Regions from separate parts of the Chelatococcus sp. HY11 genome, predicted to be linked through region 4. Evidence: predicted binding sites of a transcription regulator. Region 4 holds the regulator's gene; each other region holds the start of a gene.
The links. The regulator LexA, encoded in region 4, represses DNA repair genes until DNA is damaged. The targets are predictions, from matches to a motif close to TGTTCNNNNTGTGTTCNG.
Positions count from the first base shown of each region.

Region 1 (5,569 bases), on a different contig from region 4:
CGCCTTACGGCGCAATCCATCCTGCCACGGACGCTCTTCGAATATGTCGATGGCGGCGCGCTCGATGAATCGACGCTCGCCCGCAATACGGCGGATTTCGAGGAGATCTACATTCGCCAGAAGGTGCTACGCGGCGAAAAGGTGGATCCGGCTGGGCCTGTGCTTGGTCATACCGCGCCTTTTCCCGTGGCGCTTGCGCCGATCGGATCGCTTGGCATGCTCTATCCGCAAGGGGAGATCCTGGCTTTTCAGGCCGCGCACGCGGCCGGTATCGGTGCCTGCCTGTCGAGTTTCTCGGTGTGCAGCATCGAGGAGGTGATGCCGGAGGTCGGCGACGGGGATGCCTTTCAGCTCTATGTGCTCAAGGACCCCGGCCGAACGGAGGAAATTCTCGCGCGCGCCACGGCGGCGGGGTTCAGGAACCTTGTCATCACCGTCGACACCACCCATCCGGGCATGCGTGATCGGGACCTGCGGAACGGATATAGGTCGGCGGCCCGGCCGCCCCTCAGCATGCTGCTCGATTGCGCTATGCACCCCCGATGGTTCGCGCGGTCCTGGCGTTCATTGGGACGGGGGCTCGGCAACTTCGCGCATTGGGATGGCGTCGGCAGCGGGCTCATCGCGCAGGCAGCCTACATGTCGCGGCAGCTCAAGACCGATCTCACTTGGAGCGATATCGAGGCTGTGGTGAAGCGCTGGCCGGGACGGGTGGTGGTGAAGGGTGTCACCGATCCCGAAGATGTGGCGCGTGCCATCGGCATCGGTGCCGACGGCGTGGTCGTCAGTAACCATGGAGGGAGGCAGCTCGACGGCGTCATGTCCTCGATCGCGGCCCTGCCCGTAATTGCGAGCCGTTATTCCGGCGAAGTCGAAATCCTCTTCGACAGCGGCATCAGGCGCGGCAGTCATTTGCTCAAAGCCCTGGCGCTGGGCGCGGACGGCTGCCTATTGGGTCGAAGTTACGCCTATGGTCTTGCCTCGGCCGGAGCGGACGGCGTCATCGCCGTTCTCGAGATGCTGAGGAAGGAGCTCACCATGAGCATGGCGCTCGCGGGCGTCACATCCGTCGAAGACATCAAGAAGCGCCACATGGCATGCGTCTCCTTGCGTGAGGCTCGACCCAACGTGAGCGCACTGGTTGGGTTTTCATAGAGGAGAGTTGAATATCCCGGCCGATTGCTTTCGCGGCCGACCAATGAACAACCCGGCCAAGGTCCGCCGGATTGAGGGGCTGATGCCGCACATGGCCATGATCGCCTTCAAGTCCCGCATGACAGGATCACCGATCGGTCGAAATGACGGCCTGAAAGCGCGAGGCCGAGCGGGGGCCTCGGCTTAGCGCCAATGAACGGCCATTAGGTGCCTGCGAACTTGCTGTGCTATGCGGCTTCGACACAGAGGCCGCTATCATGACCACGACCGACGACCAGGCATCATTGCCCACGACGATCCACCCCGCTCTGGCTTCCGCCCTTGAGGCGAGGGGCTACAGCCGGCTGACGCCTGTCCAGATGGTGATGGTGACTGGCGATCACGGCGATGCTGACCTTTTGGTCTCGGCACAGACCGGGTCCGGAAAGACGGTCGCCTTCGGTATCGCGATCGCCTCGACGATGCTTGGCGACGCTGACCATTTCGAGCCCGCCGGGCGGCCTCTCGGCCTGATCATCGCGCCAACGCGTGAACTCGCGATCCAGGTGCAGCGCGAACTCGACTGGCTCTACGGGGAAGCGCGGATCAAGACAGCGACTTGCGTCGGGGGCATGGACATGCGTAACGAGCGCCGCGCGCTGGAGCGCGGTGCGCATCTCGTCGTCGGTACGCCGGGACGTCTGCGCGACCACATCACAAAGGGTGTGCTGGACCTCAGCGCGCTTCGCGTAGTCGTGCTCGACGAGGCCGACGAAATGCTGGACCTCGGCTTTCGCGAGGACCTCGAATTCATCCTCGGCGCCGCGCCGGGAGGGCGCCGGACGCTGCTGTTCTCGGCGACGGTGCCGCGCGGTATCGCGGAACTGGCCAAGACCTTCCAGAAGGATGCGGTTCGCATCGCGGCGACCGCTTCCACTGAGCAGCACACCGATATCGAGTACCAGTTGGTCCTAGTGCGGCGCGAGGAGCGTGAGCATGCTGTCATCAACACGCTGCTCGAATCCGACAGCGCAAGCGCGCTGGTCTTCTGCCACACGCGCGAGGCGGTCCGCCACCTGACGGCGCGGCTGGCCAATCGCGGCTTCTCGGTTGTTTCGCTGTCGGGCGAGATGGCGCAATCGGAGCGCTCCAGCGCCCTGCAGTCGATGCGTGACGGGCGCGCCCACGTCTGTGTGGCGACTGACGTCGCGGCGCGTGGCATCGACCTGCCGAACCTCGACCTCGTGATCCATGCGGATGTGCCGAGCAATCCCGCGACCTTGCTCCATCGCTCCGGGAGAACCGGCCGCGCTGGACGCAAGGGTGTTTGCGTACTCATCGTGCCCGAGAACAGGCGTGGCGCGGCGCAGCGTGTGCTGGCACTGGCCAGGCTCACCGCCACCACGCGCGCCGCGCCCGGAATTGCTGAGATCGAAGCCCGCTACCGCAGGCAGATCCTCGACACGGCCGTCTCTGCCGCCGAGCCCGACGAAGCCGAGGCGGCCTTCGTGACGGAATTGCTCGCGCGGGTAACCCCGGAGCGCATCGCGGCCGCTTTCCTGCGCCAGCAACTCGCGGCCCGCCCCGTGCCGGAGGATCTCTCTCCGCTACCCCTGGCCGATTTGCAGGCAAGAAAGCCCAGACGCGACAGGATCGGCGAGGACAGGCGCGGTTCCGCTGCGGTGCGCGAGCCGCATGGATCGGAGACGGAGGGCGGCGTCTGGTTCACGCTTTCGCTCGGCCGCAGGCATCGGGCCGACCCCAAGTGGCTGCTCCCGATGATCTGCAACGCCGGCGGCGTCTCGAAGCGCGATGTCGGCTCGATCAGGATCGACGACACGGAAACCCGCTTCGAGATATCCCCCGACAAGGCAGCCGGTTTCGCCGAGCATTTGAGGCGGCCTGGCAGCCTTGAGAAGGGTGTGGTCATCGCACCGGCCGGGGACGTGCGGACAAGCCGGCGGCAGGCCAAGCCCAAGTTCAGGAAGGACGGAAAGGCTGTGAAGAAGCCTGCGCCACACCGAGGCAAGGCCGCGCCCACGGATCGTGACCACGCTCGCAAGCATAAGGGTAAGCCGAAACGTCAGGCCTAAATGCGGCCTGACGTCACGCCTGATGTACTGATCCGGCAATATCGCTTCGCCGCTTCGATCGGCGCTTCCATGCATGGAGGAACAGACGACGATCGGCCGATGGGGAGTGGGGGCCCGAAGCGCGTGTGGTGACAGGCTGATGGGCCGGGCGTTCGCTTTGCGATCTAGGGCTGCCCTTGGACTTGCCCAGTCGTGCCGGTGCTATCCCGGTCGTCTCGACGCAGCTGTTGGCAGGCCTTCGCGATGCTGGCTTCTCTCGTGTTTAAGACAAGCCGCCCCCCAACTTTGATGAGAACAAAAAAAGAACATTTTTGTCAGCTCAGATGGCGAAGCCGGCCTTTCCTTGGTGCTGGCATCTTATCGAACCAGTCGGTTCGAAAAAAGGTAGGGCTTGATGGCACAGCTCAGCCTCGCTGAGAAATTGACGATCCTTGCTGATGCGGCCAAGTATGACGCGTCCTGCGCGTCATCCGGCGCCAAGCGGCGCAATTCACGCGACGGCAAGGGCATCGGCTCGACGACTGGCAATGGCATCTGCCACGCTTATGCTCCGGACGGACGATGCATCAGCCTCCTCAAGATCCTGCTGACCAACAGCTGCATCTTCGATTGCCACTACTGCATCAACCGGAGTTCATCGAACGTGCGCCGGGCCCGTTTTACCGTCGATGAGGTTGTTGATCTGACGCTGGATTTTTATCGTCGCAACTATATCGAGGGACTTTTTCTTTCGTCGGGAATTATCAATACGCCCAATTATACGATGGAACAGATCGTGAGGGTCGCGAAGACCCTGCGCGAGGATCACGATTTCCGTGGCTATATTCACCTCAAGACGATTCCGGATGCGGCAGCGGACCTGGTGACGCAGGCTGGCCTCTATGCCGACCGCGTCTCCATCAATGTTGAACTGCCCACCGTGGGGGGCCTGCGGCGGCTCGCTCCCGAGAAGTCCGAGGTACGGATAGAGGGCGCGATGGCCAAGATGCGGTCGGCCATCGAAGACGGGAAGGATGCCCGCAAGCGCTATCGTTCCGCGCCGCATTTCGCACCCGCCGGCCAGTCGACGCAGATGATCATCGGTGCCGATGCGGCAACCGATCAGGATATCGTCTCGCGCGCAGCGGCACTCTACGAACGGTTCGACTTGCGGCGTGTCTACTACTCGGCGTTCAGCCCCATCCCCGACGCGAGCGCTGTCTTGCCCCTCAAGCGGCCCCCCTTGATGCGGGAACACCGCCTTTACCAGTCCGACTGGATGATCCGCTTCTATAATTTCGCGCCCCACGAGGTGAGCGCCGCTGCCGACCCCGCAACCGGCATGCTTCCGCTCGACATCGACCCCAAACTCGCCTGGGCCCTCAAGTTCCGCGAGCATTTCCCCATGGATGTGAATCGCGCGTCTAAAAACATGCTGCTGCGCATTCCGGGGCTTGGCGTGAAAGCGGTCGATGCCATTCTGGCGGCGCGGCGCTGGCAAAAGCTGCGCCTTGACGACATTGGACGTCTGACCGTGTCGGTGAGAAAGATACGGCCCTTTATCATCGCCGCGGACTGGACGCCCGTGGTGCTCGCCGATCAGGCCAATCTTCTGCCGATGCTTCGCGACAAACCCGTGCAGCTCGAACTCTTCGCATCCTGATGCGTGCGATCTGCCTCGATGCCGAAGATGATTTCGAGGGCTGGCGTGTCGCGGCCCGGTCCTTGGCCGCGATCCGTATTCCAGCCCACGAGATCCTGTGGCAAGTCGGCGGTCAGCCTGCGGACCTGTTCGGCACGGTCGCGAGCCCGGCCACGGCCACGGCGCCCATGGCCGTCCCGCGGGACTTCGTGTCGCTTGCCCGCCAGGTGATCCTCAATCGCGATCCCGAGCGGTTCTCGCTCCTGTACGCCCTTCTCCTGCGGATTCTGGACGAGCCGCATTCCCTGCAGAACCGCGCCGACCGGCAACTGCGCCGCATCGAAGCCCTGCATCGCTCCGTCCGGCGCGACATCCACAAGATGCGCGCCTTCGTCCGCTTCCGCGAAGTCGGGGAGGGTAAGGCCAGGCGCTTCGTTGCTTGGTTTGAGCCAGAGCATCATATCGTGCGCGCCAATGCAGCCTTTTTCGTCGAGCGCTTCACCACGATGCGCTGGTCGATCCTCTCTCCCCTCGGTTCTATCCATTGGGATGGTGAAACCCTGGCCGAAGGGCCACCCGCGCAACGGAACCAAGCGATGGGTGACGATCCCGTCGAGGTCGTCTGGAAGGCCTACTATTCGGCGATCTTCAATCCCGCCCGGCTGATGCCGAATGCGATGCTGAAGGAGATGCCCAAGAAATACTGGAAGAACATGCCGGA
Region 1 is NZ_JAHBRX010000002.1:801,996-807,564, reverse strand. Features, by position in the region: gene KIO74_RS24625 (alpha-hydroxy acid oxidase) at 1-1,155, shown strand, start outside; gene KIO74_RS24620 (DEAD/DEAH box helicase) at 1,413-3,227, shown strand; gene KIO74_RS24615 (putative DNA modification/repair radical SAM protein) at 3,622-4,869, shown strand; gene KIO74_RS24610 (UdgX family uracil-DNA binding protein) at 4,869-5,569, shown strand, end outside.
Region 1: KIO74_RS24615 (putative DNA modification/repair radical SAM protein) is a predicted target of LexA. The motif match lies at 3,518-3,535, and genes of this name have one in related genera.

Region 2 (5,569 bases), 430 kb from region 4:
CGCTGGAAGCCGCGCTTCATGAAATCGGCGAGTTCCTTCCGGTATTCGCCCTTGCGGCCGCGCACGACAGGCGCCAGCAGATAGAGGCGCGTCTTCTCCGGCAGGGCCAGGATGCGGTCGACCATCTGGCTGACAGTCTGACTCTCGATCGGCAGGCCGGTGGCCGGCGAATAGGGCACGCCGGCGCGTGCCCAGAGAAGGCGCATGTAATCGTAGATCTCGGTGACCGTGCCAACCGTGGAGCGTGGATTCTTCGAGGTGGTCTTCTGCTCGATGGAGATGGCAGGCGACAGGCCGTCGATCTCGTCGACGTCCGGCTTCTGCATCATCTCCAGAAACTGCCGGGCATAGGCCGACAGGGATTCGACGTAGCGGCGCTGGCCCTCCGCATAGATCGTGTCGAAGGCCAGCGACGATTTGCCCGACCCGGAAAGGCCCGTGAACACGACCAGCTTGTCACGCGGGACCGCGAGGTCGACGTTCTTGAGATTGTGCTCCCGTGCTCCCCGGATGGTGAGCATGCGCGTCGGCCCATCATGGTTGAGACGCCGGCTTTCCGGCAGGACGACCGCGGCTTTCTTGACCGGTGTCGCGGCGGTCGTTGCCACGGCAATCGATGCCTTCTTGGCCGATGCCTCCTTGGCCGGTGCCTTGTTGGCCGACGATTTGGCGACCGATGATTTGGCCGTCGATGATGTGTCCGCCGGGGAGGCGGTGACCGTGGGGTTCTTCTTCGATTTCTGAGCCATGGCTCTCAACGGACAGGTGTGATCGACAGGAGCGGACGGCGCCTGGAGCGCTGAACGACGAACGACATGAAAAAGGAGCCCGCCCTTCTCACATGGCTTGTCGTCATGCGCGAGGGACGAGATCAACAGCCCGTATCCCGGGGCGGGTACGGGCAACTACATGGGCCTTCCGGTCCATTTATGCCAGTGGCTCGCGTTTTGCACGACAAAGCCCCGCGCCTCGACCCGGACGATCGCGGATCGGGTCGCGTGACAGCGTACGGTTCCGTACCGGCGCTGTTACCGGACAGATGCCTATCGAGGCCGCGGCTCCGATCTCTGAATCATCCACGTGTCTTGCATCCACGTGTTTTTGACACCGGGAGAGTTGCAGACTTTGGATATTCTGTCTAGAACAGAAAGAGAACATTTTATCGTGCCGCGGTTCGGTTTCATTGCGGGTTATCATCACGACTGCCATTGCATGTGGACAAGCCCGTGCCCTCGGGCGACGGCGGCGGGGATGATCGGCTAGTGTCCGGACCAATTGTAGGCTTTGGAATGTGCTGAGCCAGATCCCGGTGCCCGCGAGTGGAGAGCCTGCGCAGTCGTTCTGCGTCCCGTTGGGTCTCGACCGGGTGGCTGCGTTCGTGGTTTGGTTCGGCTTGGCCGTGGAGGTCCGTTATGGCAGGCAGCGTCAATAAGGTCATTCTGGTCGGAAATCTCGGGCGTGACCCCGAGACGCGCCGGCTCGGCTCGGGAGATCCGGTCGTCAACCTGCGCATCGCCACATCGGAGACCTGGCGCGACAAGGCCACCGGTGAGCGCCGTGAGCGCACGGAATGGCATAGCGTGGTGATCTTCAACGAGAACCTCGCGAAGATCGCCGAGCAATATCTGCGCAAGGGCTCGAAGGTTTATCTCGAGGGCCAGCTCCAGACCCGCAAATGGCAGGACAAGGACGGTCAGGAGCGCTACACCACCGAAATCGTGTTGCAGCGCTTCCGTGGCGAGCTCACCATTCTCGACAGCCGGGGCGGCGAGGGCGGCGGCGCCATCGAGGACGACAGCTACGGCGGTTCGCGCGGTGGCGACTTCGGCCGCGCCTCGCCCATGGAACAACGCTCTTCAGACAGGCGCCCGGCCGCGAGCGGCGGTTCGAAATACGCCAGTGACCTCGACGACGATATTCCGTTCTAGTCTGAAACGCGGCGCTGGACCCTTCCGCGCCGGGCATCGGGCATGCACGAGGCCGTCTTCGCCGATCCCTCCCCTGAAGGTTAGGGATCGGGCGTTGTTGGACAGGATGGGGCAGGATGTCCCGTCACACACCGGGAGCGCTACAGTCTCCCCACGCTAATCCCCGGACTTCTCGATGACCTCGAAGGCCAGGAACTTGGTGGTCTGCGCGTCGTTGAAATTGTCATCGGAGACGATGACCAGCGTGCGGTTGCCGTTCTCCAGCCGCGGACCGAAGTCCATGCCCTCGAAATTGTCGAGGGCAACGCCAAGGGTTGTAAGATCCAGCACGAGCGCCTTGTCGAGGGGCGTCCATGTCGCGCCGGAGAGCGCGTCGATGGCGGAGACGTCCGTCGCGTTCCGCCGGTGCGTGCGATAGAGACGGATATCGTTGCCCTTGCCCGCGCTGTAGCCGCGCTCCATGACGAGCAGCGTTTCCGCGTCGAGCGCGAGAATGTCCGATACGCCATTGTCCGCGAAGCCGCCCGCCTTGGCCGGGGCCATGCGGATCGGATCGGTCACATAGACCCATTCGGGGCCGGCCTGCCCTGACGCCACGTCGAAGGTGGCAACACGCACGGGGCTCGTTTCCGTCAGCGAGGCTTTCGGACCGTCCTGCACAAGCGCGTTTTCCAGGGCGACGATCAGGGTTGCCGCGTCCGGCGTCAGCGCCAGTCCTTCGAAGGCAAGATTGTTGCGCGGCCCGCGCTTGGCATCGACCTTGGCGTCGATGCTGACGCGGTAGCGCTCCGGCAGCTTGATCTCACGCAGGAAACGCCCGTCGGCGGTGGCTGCCCGCAGCACAGGGTCGACGCCGGTGGTCGCGTCGCCTTCGCTCGTCCAGTAGAGCGCGCCGCCTGCGGGATGAAGGCGCAGGGCTTCCGGGTCGATGCTCCGTATTGGGAATGGCTTGCCGTCCGTTTCGAGCAGTGTGACGGCCCTGTCGACTGTCACGCCGCGGAAGCCGGAGGCGTCATAGTCGAGCCTCAGGGTGTAGAAGCGGGCGGGGGCCTTCTCCGAGCGGTCGTCGCTGAGGGCGATCCAGGTCTTGCTCGCGCCGTCGAAGGCAAGCCCCGAGAGCCCACCGACCCGCGTTCCATCCACATCAGTGTGGGCGGGAAGGCTTCTCTCGCCGATGAAACGCAACGTCACGGCGCGGGGCAGGTTCTCGGCGGCGAGGGCGGCAGGCGCGAGGCCAATTTGGGTGAGGCCAACGAAGGCGGCAGCCAGCAATGAAAGGCGTGTTCGGAGCATCGGCTTGTTCCAGGAGGACCACTGACGGGCTGGCGTTGGTGCGGATCTGGGGCCCGGAAGGTCGCGACCTTAGGGCAGTCCGGCGACGGTCCGGTGACAGGTGGAGGCAGCCGGACAGGTCTTGGCTCGGGGGCGTTTGCGGCCGCCGGCGGCGGGAAAAATGCGCCGCGAATCGTCAGAATCGGCCGTTGTGCGCTTCGCGCGCGGCCGATGGATGCGGATCGAATTACCCGGTTCAGGTAAGTTATTGATATATATTGATAATTAAATCGTGAACAGGGGGTGTCAGCGCTGGCTTTTCGCCCGCGGATGCGTTAGAGCATGGTACTGGTAAAGTGCATCCCTTTCTTCGATGAGATCGCTCATGAAATCGTTGAATCAGGTGCGTTTCCCCATCATGCGGGCGGGTTGCGTCCGGCGGGCTGGGGCCTGAATGGAATGGCTGTCGTGGCATAGACCGCCCTCCATTGCGGATGAGGTCCGTTCGGACGCTCCAAAGGCCCCTTTCTGATTTTTTTGTTGGAACTCTCTCTTGGCAGATGATGACGAGAAGATCGGCGGCGGCATCGCTCTGGTGTCGATCTCCGATGAGATGAAGCGCAGCTATCTCGATTACGCCATGAGCGTGATCGTGAGCCGCGCCTTGCCGGATGTGCGTGACGGCCTGAAGCCTGTGCACCGCCGCATCCTCTACTCCATGTATGAAAACGGCTATACGCCCGACAAGCCCTATCGCAAGTCGGCGCGCGTGGTCGGTGACGTCATCGGTAAATATCACCCGCATGGCGACCAATCGATCTATGACGCGCTGGTGCGCATGGCGCAGGATTTTTCCATGCGCCTGCCGCTGCTCGACGGGCAGGGGAACTTCGGCTCCGTCGATGCCGACCCGCCGGCGGCGATGCGTTATACCGAGGTGCGGCTCGCCAAGCCCGCCATGGCGCTCCTGGACGATCTCGACAAAGACACGGTCAATTTCCAGGACAACTACGACAACAGCGAGCGCGAGCCCACGGTTCTGCCGGCGGGCTTCCCGAACCTCCTGGTGAATGGTGCGGGCGGCATCGCCGTCGGCATGGCGACCAACATCCCGCCGCATAATCTCGGTGAGGTGGTGGACGCATGCTTCGCCTATATCGAGGATCCGGACATAAGCCTCGAGGCGCTGACCGAGATCGTGCCCGGACCGGACTTCCCGACGGCCGCGACCATCCTTGGGCGTGGCGGCATCCGGTCGGCCTATTCGACCGGTCGCGGTTCGATCATCATGCGCGCCCGGGCCTCCGTCGAGCAGATCCGGAAGGATCGCGAGGCGATCATCGTCACCGAGATTCCCTATCAGGTGAACAAGGCGGCGCTGATCGAGAAGATCGCTGATCTCGTTCGCGAGAAGCGGATCGAGGGCATTTCCGACCTGCGCGACGAGTCCGATCGCGATGGCATGCGCATCGTGATCGAGCTGAAGCGCGACGCGGTCGCCGATGTGGTGTTGAACCAACTCTACCGGTTCACCGCGCTGCAGACGAGTTTCGGCGCGAATATGGTGGCGCTGAACGGTGGCCGGCCGGAACTCCTGAACCTCTATGACATGATCCGCGCCTTCGTGGATTTCCGTGAGGAGGTTGTCTCCCGGCGCACGAAGTATCTGCTCAACAAGGCTCGCGACCGCGCCCATATCTTGGTCGGCCTCGGCATCGCGGTCGCCAATATCGATGAGATCATTCAGCTCATCCGCTCGTCAGCCGACACCAATACGGCCCGCGAAGCGCTGATGTCGCGCCACTGGCCGGCCCATGACGTCGCGGCGCTGATCGCCCTGATCGACGATCCGAACCATCGCGTGGCAGAGGACGGCACCTACAGGCTCTCCGAAACCCAGGCCCGCGCCATCCTCGACCTGCCGCTGCGCCGCCTGACGGCACTGGGTCGGGACGAGATCGCCGACGAGTTGAACAAGCTCGCGGTCGAGATCGCGGATTACCTCGACATCCTGCGGTCGCGCGCGCGCATCCTGGGGATCGTGAGGGACGAGCTCGCGGCCATCAAGAATGCCTTCGCTACCCCGCGCCGCACGGAAATCCTCGATTGGGATTCCGATGTCGATGACGAGGACCTGATCCAGCGCGAGGACATGGTCGTCACCGTGAGCCACGCCGGCTATATCAAGCGTGTGCCGCTCTCGACCTATCGCGCCCAGCGGCGCGGCGGCAAGGGGCGTTCCGGCATGCAGACGCGCGACGAGGATTTCGTCACACGCCTCTTTGTCGCCAATACCCACACGCCGGTGCTGTTCTTCTCCTCGCGGGGCCAGGTCTACAAGGAGAAGGTGTGGCGGCTTCCGCTCGCCG
Region 2 is NZ_JAHBRX010000001.1:695,074-700,642, forward strand. Features, by position in the region: gene uvrA (excinuclease ABC subunit UvrA) at 1-521, opposite strand, end outside; gene ssb (single-stranded DNA-binding protein) at 1,413-1,928, shown strand; gene KIO74_RS03450 (esterase-like activity of phytase family protein) at 2,085-3,221, opposite strand; gene gyrA (DNA gyrase subunit A) at 3,814-5,569, shown strand, end outside.
Region 2: ssb (single-stranded DNA-binding protein) is a predicted target of LexA. The motif match lies at 1,140-1,157, and genes of this name have one in related genera.

Region 3 (5,569 bases), 960 kb from region 4:
CGCGGGATGCGATGGCCGCATTCGAAGATGTGCAGGCTCACCGGTCTTCCCGCCTCCGTGAGGGCTGCCGAAAACCTCTCAGCCTGATCAACCGGCGCACGGTCATCGTACCTGCCGTGCAACAGCACTGTCTCGGCGTGGATTCTATGCGCATGATGGAGAGCAGAGCGATCGAGGAAAGCATTGCTGGAAAGACCTGCCTCTATCTCCATAGCCTGCTGCAAACCTCGCGAACTGTTATGGTACGCTTCTCGCAGATCATAGACACCGCCGGAGAGTATAATGGCGCGAAGATCAGGCACTTGAGCGGCGACCATCGCTGACGCAACCGCGCCGCGACTGTTGCCGTAAACGACGACGCGCGAAGGATCGACCGAAGGTTGTTCTTTGAGGTAGCTCAGGGCCGCAACGATTGCTTGCTGCGTGTTCGGACCGCAGAAATCCGCAGGGCCCTCGGATGCGCCGAAGCCTGGCTGCGAGACCGCGGCGGACGTGACGCCCAGGCGAGAGGCAAACCGGAGCAGAGATCCGTCATCGACCGCCTCCTTTCCACCCAGAAGCGTCCCGCCCTGGTTGCCGTGAACAAACAGTATCGCGCCTTTGGGCGCCACATCCGCGTTGCGGGCTACGAAAAGTTCAACGGCCGCGCCATCGCCACGACCAATCATATGCTGCGTTACAGCCGGCATTGCCATCATCCCCACATGCGAGGGGCTGAGAATATGGGGACACGACACCCTGTCAATCATCGGCACTGGCGAGATTCCCGCCAGCGCCACGGAGAAGCTTCATAGTCGTCAAAAAGCCTCAGACCCAACAAAAGTGGCGGGCCCGCGCATCACGCCGGCAAGGCAACCAGCCCGTTTTCATCAAGCGGGAAATAGGGATTATAGGCGATCTCCCAGGGATGACCGTCGGGATCGGCGAAATAGCCGGAATAGCCGCCCCAGAACGTCTTCGCGGGCTTCTTCAGGAGGCGGCCGCCAGCCGCGACCGCGTTCTCGACGGCCAGATCCACATCCCTCTCGCTGGGGAGGTTCTGGGCAAGCGTGAAGCCGCCGAAACCCGGCGGCGTTGGCGCGAGCCCTGCGTCCTCCGCCAGCCGGTCCCGGGACCATACGGCAAGGACCAGATTGTCGAGCGCGAAGAAGCTCACATCCTGCGTGCTCGCCTCTTCCGACCTGCGCCAGCCCAGCCGCTGATAGAAAGTTGTGCTGCGCGCGATGTCGCTGACCCCGAGCGTGATCAGATTCACTTTCGGAGCGAGTGGTGTCGGCGATGTCGTCATGAACCTCTCCTGTTCCTCTCTGGACAGCGCTTCGATCAGAACAAACTGAGTTGCTCGGTTGCCGGTTTCGGCGGCGTGAACAGATCTGTCCGCAGCCGCCTGCGCTGCTTATTGAAGCCGATCCTGGCCGCGGCGATCTCGAAACGTCGTCCGATCATCCAGGCATAGGGACCGTTGCCGACCATGCGCTCGCCCCAGCGCGCGTCGTAGTCCTTGCCGTTGCGCGTTGATCTGATGAGCGACAGTACGTGGCGCGCCTTGCCCGGATGGTTGGCGATGAGCCAGTCACTGACGATGTCCTTGATCTCGAGGGGCAGGCGCAACAGCACATACCCGGCCTCGCGGGCGCCAGCGGCATGGGTGCGCTCCAGGATCGTCTCGATTTCAGCCTCGTTGATGGCGGGGATGATGGGCGCGACGAGAACCGTGACCGGGATCCCGGCGGCCGCCAGGCGCTCTATCGTCTCCAGCCTTTTCGAGGGCGTCGCGGCGCGCGGTTCCATGCTGCGGGCCAGTTTGGCATCGAGCGTCGTGACGGAGATCGCGACCTTGGCGAGGCCCTTCGCCGCCATCGGCGCGAGGATGTCGATATCCCGGGTGACGAGGGCCGATTTCGTGACGATGCCGACCGGATGATTCGTCTCGGCCAGCACCTCCAGGATATTCCGCATGATCCCGTACTGTCGCTCGATCGGCTGATAGGGATCCGTGTTGGTGCCGATGGCCAGTGTCTGAGGCTGGTAACCCGTCGCCGCGAGTTCCCGCTTCAGGAGGACGGCCGCTTCAGGCTTCGCGAAGAGCTTCGATTCGAAATCGAGGCCGGGTGACAGACCCATATAGGCGTGGGTAGGCCGCGCGAAGCAGTAGACGCAACCATGCTCGCAGCCGCGATAGGGATTGATGGATCGGTCAAAGGAGATATCCGGCGAATTGTTGCGCGTGATGATGCGCCGTGCCTTCTCGATGCCGACCTCGGTCTTGAAGGGCGGCAGTTCATCGATCGTGCCCCAGCCGTCGTCCACATCCTCGCGCTGGATGGGCTCGTAGCGCGCGGCGGGGTTCGTCACGGCGCCGCGCCCACGTCGGCGTTCGCCCTCGATGGCCTGGTCGTGCTGGCCGGGCAGGGCGCTGAACGCCGGGTCGCGACGCTCGACTTCCTCCGGTGTCGGCTCGCGCGGCACCACGCGCGGCTTGCGCGATGCGCGCTTGGCCCGTGCCGCCAATTCCTCCGGCAGCGGTGACTGGACGCGCGCCGATGCAGTCGATGAAAGGCCCTTGATCAAGGCTCGCTGAGCCATGATGATCCCTCGGTGGCTTCAATCCATGGCTTCGATTATGGGAACAAATAGTGAACATTGCAAGCGAGGCCGTGTGCGTTTTGGGACGGCGCGAACGGGCGCTCCCTGTTTCCGGTGGCCGCTGAGATGATTTCAGCGGTGATTCGCGCCCGGGGTCATGTGGAGGCGTTGGCCTTCACGCTGGCCGCGCTCGTTCCCGGTGTGGCCGAAGGCGTTCTGCGGGACGCCGTGGTCGTGGATGGTGGCGCTGATTCGGATGCCCAAGACCTCGCCGAGGCCGCGGGCGCGGCTTATGTGACCTGGGACGGCGGCGGTGCTTCGGCAGATAACCCATGGCGGGCTGGGGTTGGTTCCGTCAGAGGTCCCTGGTTCCTTCTGTTGTCGGCGGGTGAGGTACCGGGGCCGAACTGGATTGCCGCCGCGGATCATTTCACCCGTTCCGCGCGGAATGATGGCTCCGCGCTGTTTCGTGACGAGGCCAGCGGGATATGGGGGCTGGCCGGCGGCCTGGTGAGCCGGCTCAAGGGGCGGCGCGCTTTGACCAGCGGAATGATCGTACCGCGTGGCGCCATCGAACAAGGCTTTGCGGACGCTTCCAGGATACACCGGCTATCCGCCGGCTTGCAGCGACGCGCGGGGTGATTGCCCCAAGGCTCCCCCATAGCTCCCGCCTCAAGTCCCACTCGCCAGTCAGGACTGCTGGGAGGTTTCAGGCCGTTTCAGCGAGTCGAGCGTATGGCGCAACGCGCGTAGATCCCGCCAGGCAAGCTTCTTCTGCAGCGGCTGGCGCAGCAGATAGGCGGGATGCAGGGTCGCGAGCGCGCGGATCGCGCGCGTGCCTGTGTGGTATTCCACCCACTTGCCCCGGCTGCGCAGGATACCCTCTTTGATGCCGAGCAGCGCCTGGGCCGAGGGGCCACCGAGGCAAACGAGAATGTCCGGATCGCAGAGTTCGATCTGCCGCTCGATGAACGGCCGGCAGATGGCGGCTTCCTGGGGTGTCGGCGTGCGGTTTCCCGGCGGCCGCCAGGGCACGATATTGGCGATATAGACGCTTTCCCGGTTGAGCCCGATGGCCGCCAGCATGCGGTCCAGAAGCTGGCCGGAGCGCCCGACGAAGGGCAGGCCCTGGAGGTCTTCGTCGCGGCCGGGCGCTTCGCCGACCAGCATGACACGCGCCGAGGGATTGCCATCCGCGAAGACCAGGGATTTTGCCGTGCGCTTGAGCGCGCAGGCCTCGAACGCGGCGAGGCGATCGCGCAGCTCATCCATGGTGCGCGCGCTGCGGGCCTCGCTTCTCGCTGAAAGAGCAGCTTCATCCGCCGTTTCCGTGCCCTGCGGGAAAGCGGGCACCGCCGCGGCGCGCGGGAGCTCCGTCTGCTCTCGCGATGGGGCGGCGCGCTCGGGCAGGGGCGGGCGGTCATCGTCGCTCACTCGGGCGCGGTGTTCAGCCCGTGCTGCCGCCTCGGCAGCCGTATCCGCGAACCGGTCGTGCGGTTCCTCGTCGAGCGCGAAATCGATGCCGGCCTCGACATAAAAGTCGAGCAGCGCTTCAAGCGCCCTGGCATCGTAGGTGTCGAAGGTCATGCCGCATGATACGTCGGCGCCCGTGAATGGCCAAGAAGCCATATTCGCGATGAAACCATCTCCGCGAGATGGCGCTCCGTTGCGAACGCCCCCTTTCCGAGAGACCAACGGCGTGAGGCATTCCGTCGCAGTTGGTGGCGATGAGCTCCCCCTTCGCACTAAGCCTGTCCGTCCTGCTTTTGAAAGACTCGAAACTATGCAAGTTCTCGCGTGAGGACGTGTTGCGAATGCCATGGTGACACCTGTCGGGGCCATGGTAAGTCGATCTTATCGGTTTTCCTCATGAGGTCATGCTTCAAGTGATTGAAGTAATTTGTTGTTCCGTCGAAAGCTGCCCGTTAGAGAGGGCGATGCGGGATACCATTTGAAATAGCTAAGCAGCATGGGGTCGAGGAACCACATCTGCAACGAAGAGCGAGGAACGGACGCATGGAGCTGCCCGAGCGCGAGGGAATGGACTACGACGTCGTCATCGTCGGCGCTGGCCCGGCGGGATTGGCGGCAGCCATTCGTTTGAAGCAGCTCGCGGCCGAGAAAGGCCATGAGGTTTCCGTCGTCGTCGTGGAGAAAGGTTCGGAGGTCGGCGCCCATATCCTGTCGGGCGCCGTGATCGACCCCATCGGTCTCGACAGGCTGCTGCCCGATTGGCGCGAGGATCCGGAACGGCCGCTGACCACTGAGGTCACGGCCGACAAGTTCTATTATCTCGGCCCGGCCGGTGGCGTGCGGCTTCCGAATTTCGCCATGCCGCGGCTGATGGACAATCACGGCAATTTCGTCGGTTCGCTTGGGAATGTGGCGCGTTATCTCGCGGCCCAGGCGGAAGCGCTTGGCGTCGAGATCTATCCGGGATTCGCCGCGACCGAGATCCTGTACGGGGAAAACGGCGAGGTCACCGGTATCGCCACCGGCGACATGGGCGTCAGCCGTGAGGGTGAGCCCAAGGCGGACTACACGCGCGGCATGGAGCTGAGGGGGCGTTACACCCTCTTCGCCGAAGGCGCGCGTGGCAGCCTCACGAAACAGCTCCTGAAGCGTTTCGGCCTCGATGAGGGGTGCGATCCGCAGAAGTTCGGCATCGGCTTGAAGGAATTGTGGCAGGTGAAGCCGGAGCGCTTCCAGCCCGGCCTCGTTCAGCATTCCTTCGGCTGGCCGCTCGACAACAGCACCGGCGGAGGTTCCTTCCTCTACCATTTCGACGATCATTTCGTGACCGTCGGCTTCGTGGTGCATCTCAACTATCAGAACCCGACGCTGTCGCCTTTCGATGAGTTCCAGCGCTTCAAGACGCACCCCTTCATCCGCGAGGTGTTCGAGGGAGGCAAGCGCATCGCCTATGGTTCACGCGCCATCACCGAGGGCGGCTGGCAATCGGTGCCGAAGCTCACGTTCAAAG
Region 3 is NZ_JAHBRX010000001.1:2,086,687-2,092,255, reverse strand. Features, by position in the region: gene KIO74_RS09615 (alpha/beta hydrolase family protein) at 1-698, opposite strand, end outside; gene KIO74_RS09610 (VOC family protein) at 839-1,288, opposite strand; gene KIO74_RS09605 (PA0069 family radical SAM protein) at 1,324-2,586, opposite strand; gene KIO74_RS09600 (glycosyltransferase family 2 protein) at 2,713-3,228, shown strand; gene KIO74_RS09595 (uracil-DNA glycosylase) at 3,277-4,215, opposite strand; gene KIO74_RS09590 (electron transfer flavoprotein-ubiquinone oxidoreductase) at 4,603-5,569, shown strand, end outside.
Region 3: KIO74_RS09605 (PA0069 family radical SAM protein) is a predicted target of LexA. The motif match lies at 2,626-2,643, and genes of this name have one in related genera.

Region 4 (5,569 bases):
CTCCCTTCGTCCGGGTGCGAGCGTAAAGGCGGGTGACTTCATCGAGGCGACAGCCCGCCTTCTGCCGCCACCGACAGCCGCGCGCCCTGGCGGCTATGACTTCGCCAGGGATGCCTTCTTCGCCGAACTTGGGGCGGTGGGCTCGCTCGTCGGAAAGGTGACGGTCCGGGCGCCGCCCGAGGCGCCGGACATCTGGACCGCGTTGACCATTGCGAATGACGTCGCCCGCAATACCCTGACGGAGCGTATCGCCAAAGCCTCCGGAGGGCAGGAGGGGGCGCTGGCGGCAGCGCTTGTCACGGGCAAGCGCGGATTGATCACGGAGGAGGTCAACGATGCCCTGCGCGCGGCCGGCATCTATCATATCGTGTCGATCTCCGGCCTCCATATGGCACTCGCGGCCGGCAGTCTGTTCTGGGCGGCGCGAGCGCTTCTGTCGCTTTGGCCGGCGATCGCGCTTGCCTGGCCGGTGAAGAAGATGGCCGCCGTCATCGGGATGCTCGGTGCCACGGCCTACTGTCTGTTCTCCGGCGCCGAGGTGGCCACCCAGCGCTCCCTTGTGATGACCATCGTCATGATGGGCGCGATCCTGATCGACCGGCCAGCCCTCTCCATGCGCAATCTCGCCCTGTCGGCGCTCATCTGCCTCGCCCTGCGCCCGGAAGCCCTGTTGGGCCCGAGTTTCCAGATGTCCTTCGCAGCGGTCGCCGGGATGATCGCCTTCACTGTGAGGCCCTCGGGGCTTCTCGCCGGTGGCGCGCCCTCATCAGACGCCTACGGCTGGATGCGGGCCGCGGGGCGATGGGCGTTTCTTCTGACGACGACCACGACGGTTGCGACCATCGCCACGGCCCCGTTCAGCGCCTATCATTTCCAGACCCTCAACCCGTTCGGCCTGCTCGGCAATGCCATGGCCTTGCCGCTGATCGAGCTCGCGGTGATGCCGCTCTCGGTGCTGGGCGTCTTTGCGTCGTTCTTTGAGCTCGATCGGCCGGTCTGGTGGCTGATCGGCCAGGCCACGGTGCCGGTGCTGGCCTCCGCCCGCGCGGTCGCCGAGCTCGAACGCTCGCGTGTCATTGTGCCTGCCTTCGATGTCGGAGCGCTCGGCGTGATGGTCATCGCCATCCTCTGGGTCACGCTATGGACGACGGCCTTGCGCTGGCTCGCCCTTCTTCCCGCGGTGATTGGGCTCGTGATGGCCCATGGCACGTCGCGTCCTGACATTTACATCGATCGCGGTGCGAGCGGCCTCGCCCTGCGCGTCTCCGACGGCCGGCTCGTCATCCTCGGCAAACCGTCGGGCTTTGTGCTGGAACAATGGTTGCGGGCCGATGGCGATGGACGCGCGATCGAGGATCCCTCCTTGCGCCACGGAACGCTCTGCGACCCGCTCGGCTGTACAGCACGCTTGAAGAGCGGTCAGGTGATCGCCTTTGTTCGTGACAAGCGCGCTTTTCCCGAAGACTGTAAACGTGCCGCTGTCATCGTCAGCCCATTGCCGGCAACGCGAACCTGCGAAGCCGGCACAATCATCGATCGGCGCGTTCTCGACAGAAGTGGCGCCATCATGCTGACGCTGGATCCCCGTGATGCAGCTTTCAACCGGACCCAGGCGCTATCGACGGCATCGCGACCATGGATCACCGGCGTGAAACCGCCGCAACCATCGGCCAGGCCCTCAGACGAGAAGACGTCAACCGTCAAGGCACCCGCCTCAAGACGTCAAAGCCTCGATCCCATCGACGCCATGCCGGACGGCCTCCCCGAGGGAGAGGAGAGGGAGCCGCTCAATAGCGACGTAGAAGACTGACGAGCTTGCCCTGGATGCGCACCCTGTCAGGCCCGAGGACACGTGTTTCATAGGCGGGATTGGCAGCCTCGAGCGCAATCGACGAGCCACGCCGGCGCAGCCGCTTCAGGGTGGCCTCCTCGTCATCGATCAGGGCAACGATAATATCCCCCGTATCGGCCATGTCCTGGCGCCGGATAACGACGGTATCACCATCGAGAATGCCCGCCTCGATCATGGAATCGCCACGCACCTCAAGGGCGAAATGTTCACCCGCGCTGAGCATTTCGACTGGAATGGCCAAAGTATTGCTACGGGACTGGATCGCTGAGATGGGCGTGCCCGCCGCGATGCGTCCCATAACGGGCACCGAAATCGTCTTTGGTGCATCGGTCTCCGTGGCAGGCGGAAGATTGCGCACGCGACCGAGGCCGCCCTCCACCACGCTGGGGCTGAATTTTCCCCGCGGGGCGGCTGCCATGGCATTATCTGGTAGCTTGATGACTTCGAGAGCGCGCGCCCGGTTAGGAAGCCGGCGAATAAAACCGCGTTCCTCAAGAGCAATGATGAGGCGGTGAATGCCCGATTTCGATTTCAGATCGAGCGCCTCCTTCATCTCATCGAAAGATGGGGGCACGCTCGTTTCCCGAAGCCGCTCATGGATAAAGCGAAGAAGCTCGTTTTGCTTGCGTGTCAGCATGTCGTGACCACCCCGCCTTCCGTTTTGCCAGCTTCCAACGCCATCCGGATCGATCAGTTTTGAGGAGCAATTGCACCGATTCGATACTGTGCGCCTGAACTAGGAAACAAATCATGAACGACGATAGCTGTTCTCTATGTGTTCCGCAAGCCTCAAAGCGAATGCAGAGTTTCAAGGCCGGTTTCCATGCCCGGTTTCAAGCTCGAATATCCGTGCCGAATATCCGTCCTGATCGGCTCTTTTTCCGCGAACTCTCCGGAGGCCTGTTTGGAGCCTGACCGCTTGCTCGCGACGAAGCGCCAATCGGACGGGCCTCTCTCAGACGGGCGCGGGCTTTTAAGTTTGTGAATTTTTCTGCCAAAATATCGTTTATAATGAAATTGAAGCTTGTGAATTTAAGCGCGGCCGATAAGATCAGCTCAACTTCAAATCAAAGCGGTCGCAGAATGCGATCCGTCGATCTCCCATTGGGTGCGGCGGTGGCAGGGGAACTATTGTATGGGCCGTTACATCGTGCAGCGACTCATCCTCACGATTCCGGTGCTCATCGGCATCATGCTGGTGTGCTTTTTCCTCACGCGTCTGAGTGGCGATCCGACCGATCTCATGTTGCCGACCAATGCGACTGAGGAGGCCCGGGCCGCCTTCCGGTCTGTCCACGGTCTCGACAGGCCGTTGTGGGAACAGTTTGTCACATTCTTCGCCAACGGCCTCATGGGCGATTTCGGCTCCTCGTTGCGCTTCAACCAGCCCGCGATGAGCCTTGTCTGGGAACGTCTTGGCGCGACCACCGAGCTGGCGGCGGCGACAATGGCCATGGCGCTCCTCATCGGCGTGCCGGCGGGAGTCGCCGCTGCCTATCGCCGCAATACCCCGGCCGACATCACCATTCGCGGCATCACCTTGATGGGGCAGGCGCTGCCGGGCTTCTACCTCGGCATCATCTCGATCATCGTCTTTGCCGTGTGGCTCCGGTGGCTGCCGTCCGGCGGCCGCGGATCCTGGCTCAATCTCATTCTGCCGGCAGCGACCCTTGCCTTCAATCTCGTCGCGCTGATCGCCCGTGTCACACGGTCCTGCATGCTCGATGTGCTGCGCCAGGATTACATCCGCACAGCGCGCGCCAAGGGTGCCCGGGAGCGCACGGTGCTATGGATCCACGCCCTCAGAAACGGCTTCATTCCCGTGCTGACGGTGATCGGTCTCCAGGTCGGCCTGCTGATGGGAGGTGTGGTCGTGACCGAGACGGTGTTTTCGTGGCCCGGGGTGGGGCGCCTCGCCATCCAGGCGATCTACGCGCGTGACTTTCCCGTGGTGCAGGCGGTCGTTTTCACCTTCGCCATCATATTCGTCTTCGTGAACCTCGTTGTCGATCTCCTCTACGCGGTTCTCGATCCGCGCATCAGCTACAACTGAGGCGGCGCCATGTCCTTGTCACCGCCCGTCGCTGCAGCGGAACCCGCCCCCATCGAAAGCCGCTGGCGCGGCGTCCTGAAGCGGCTCTTCGCCAAGAAAGCCGCGAAACTCAGCCTTTTCATCATCCTGATCGGCTTCCTGTTCGCGCTGGTGCCCTCGCTCCTGGCGCCGCATGACCCTTATGCCCAGGAGCTCACCCTGCGGCTGCGTCCGCCTGCGCTCATGGAGCGCGGCGTGCCGGGGTACTGGCTCGGTACAGACCAGCTCGGCCGAGATATTCTATCGCGCATCATCTACGGCGCGCGCATCACGCTCTTTGTCAGCATCTTCGCGGTTCTCGTGTCGGGCATCGCCGGCGTGGCGATGGGACTCATCGCCGGCTATTACGGCGGCAAGGCGGATGCGGTCATCCTGCGGCTGATCGACATCCAGCTCGCCTTCCCGCTGGTTCTGCTCGTCATCGCGGTTGTCGCCGTCGTCGGCCCGTCGCTCACCAATCTTATCATCATCATGGGGCTGTCAGGGTGGCCGCGTTTCGCGCGTGTGGTCCGCGGCTCAGTGCTGTCTGTCCGTAACAAGGAATTCGTGGAGGCCGCGCGCGCGATTGGCGTGAAGACGCCGCGCATCATGGTGCAACACGTCCTGCCGAACGTCCTCTCGGCGGTCATTGTTTACGCGAGCTTCGATCTCGCCCGCATGATCCTCCTGGAAGCGACGCTCAGCTTTCTCGGTCTTGGCGTGCAGCCGCCATCGCCAACATGGGGCGGCATGATCAGCGACGGCGCCAAATACATGAGCCTGTCCTGGTCGGTTTCGCTCAGTCCCGGCATCGCCATCGCGCTCCTGATCCTGGCCTTCAACATTCTCGGCGACGAGCTTCGCGACGCGCTCGACCCGCAGATTTCCGACAACTGACGTCGCGATCGATCCGGCCCGGGAGGGCTCGACCATGATCATTTCCATTCAATTCGAGAACAGCCGCAGCGACGACACCAAGAGAGCCGGCGCCAAGGCCCTGACAGAGGCGGCCGTCGAGACCCTCGGCGTCAAGCCGGAATGGGTCACCGTTCTCTACGAAAACTATGACAAGGAGAACTGGGCCATCGGAGGGGAATTGCTGCTCGACCGACATGCGGCGCGCGAGAAGGCCGCCAAAGCGCAGGAACCCTAGGTTCAATCGACATTCGGCATTCTCAGCTGTCATCGCCGGGTTCGTCCCGGCCATCCCGATGGATCGAGGCGCCTTTTCCGGTCGGGATCACCGGGACAAGCCCGGTGATGACGGTGGTATCTCTTGAGCAATACTTGAATGTCGATTGCCCCTAGAGCGGGCGTGGAATCGCGGCGAATATCAGATCAGTAACGATTCAAATCACCGAAATATCTGTATTTATTCACGGTGGACGGCCGAGCTAAAGAACATCCATATCGACAACTGGAAAAGCAAGGCAAGGCGTCATTATCAATAATCCGCAACCATCACCAGCCAGACAGGGATATAATCCATGCCCATCATCACAATTCAGTTCGACAAGGGCCGCTCCGTGGAGAAGAAGCGGGAGGTCGCGAACGCGGTGACCGACGCCATCGTGGCGACGCTCGGCGGCCAGCGCGATTGGGTCACCATCCTGTTCCGCGACTATGAGCGCACGGACTGGGCGATC
Region 4 is NZ_JAHBRX010000001.1:1,123,174-1,128,742, reverse strand. Features, by position in the region: gene KIO74_RS05350 (ComEC/Rec2 family competence protein) at 1-1,810, shown strand, start outside; gene lexA (transcriptional repressor LexA) at 1,788-2,489, opposite strand; gene KIO74_RS05340 (ABC transporter permease) at 2,988-3,905, shown strand; gene KIO74_RS05335 (ABC transporter permease) at 3,915-4,820, shown strand; gene KIO74_RS05330 (tautomerase family protein) at 4,828-5,076, shown strand; gene KIO74_RS05325 (tautomerase family protein) at 5,411-5,569, shown strand, end outside.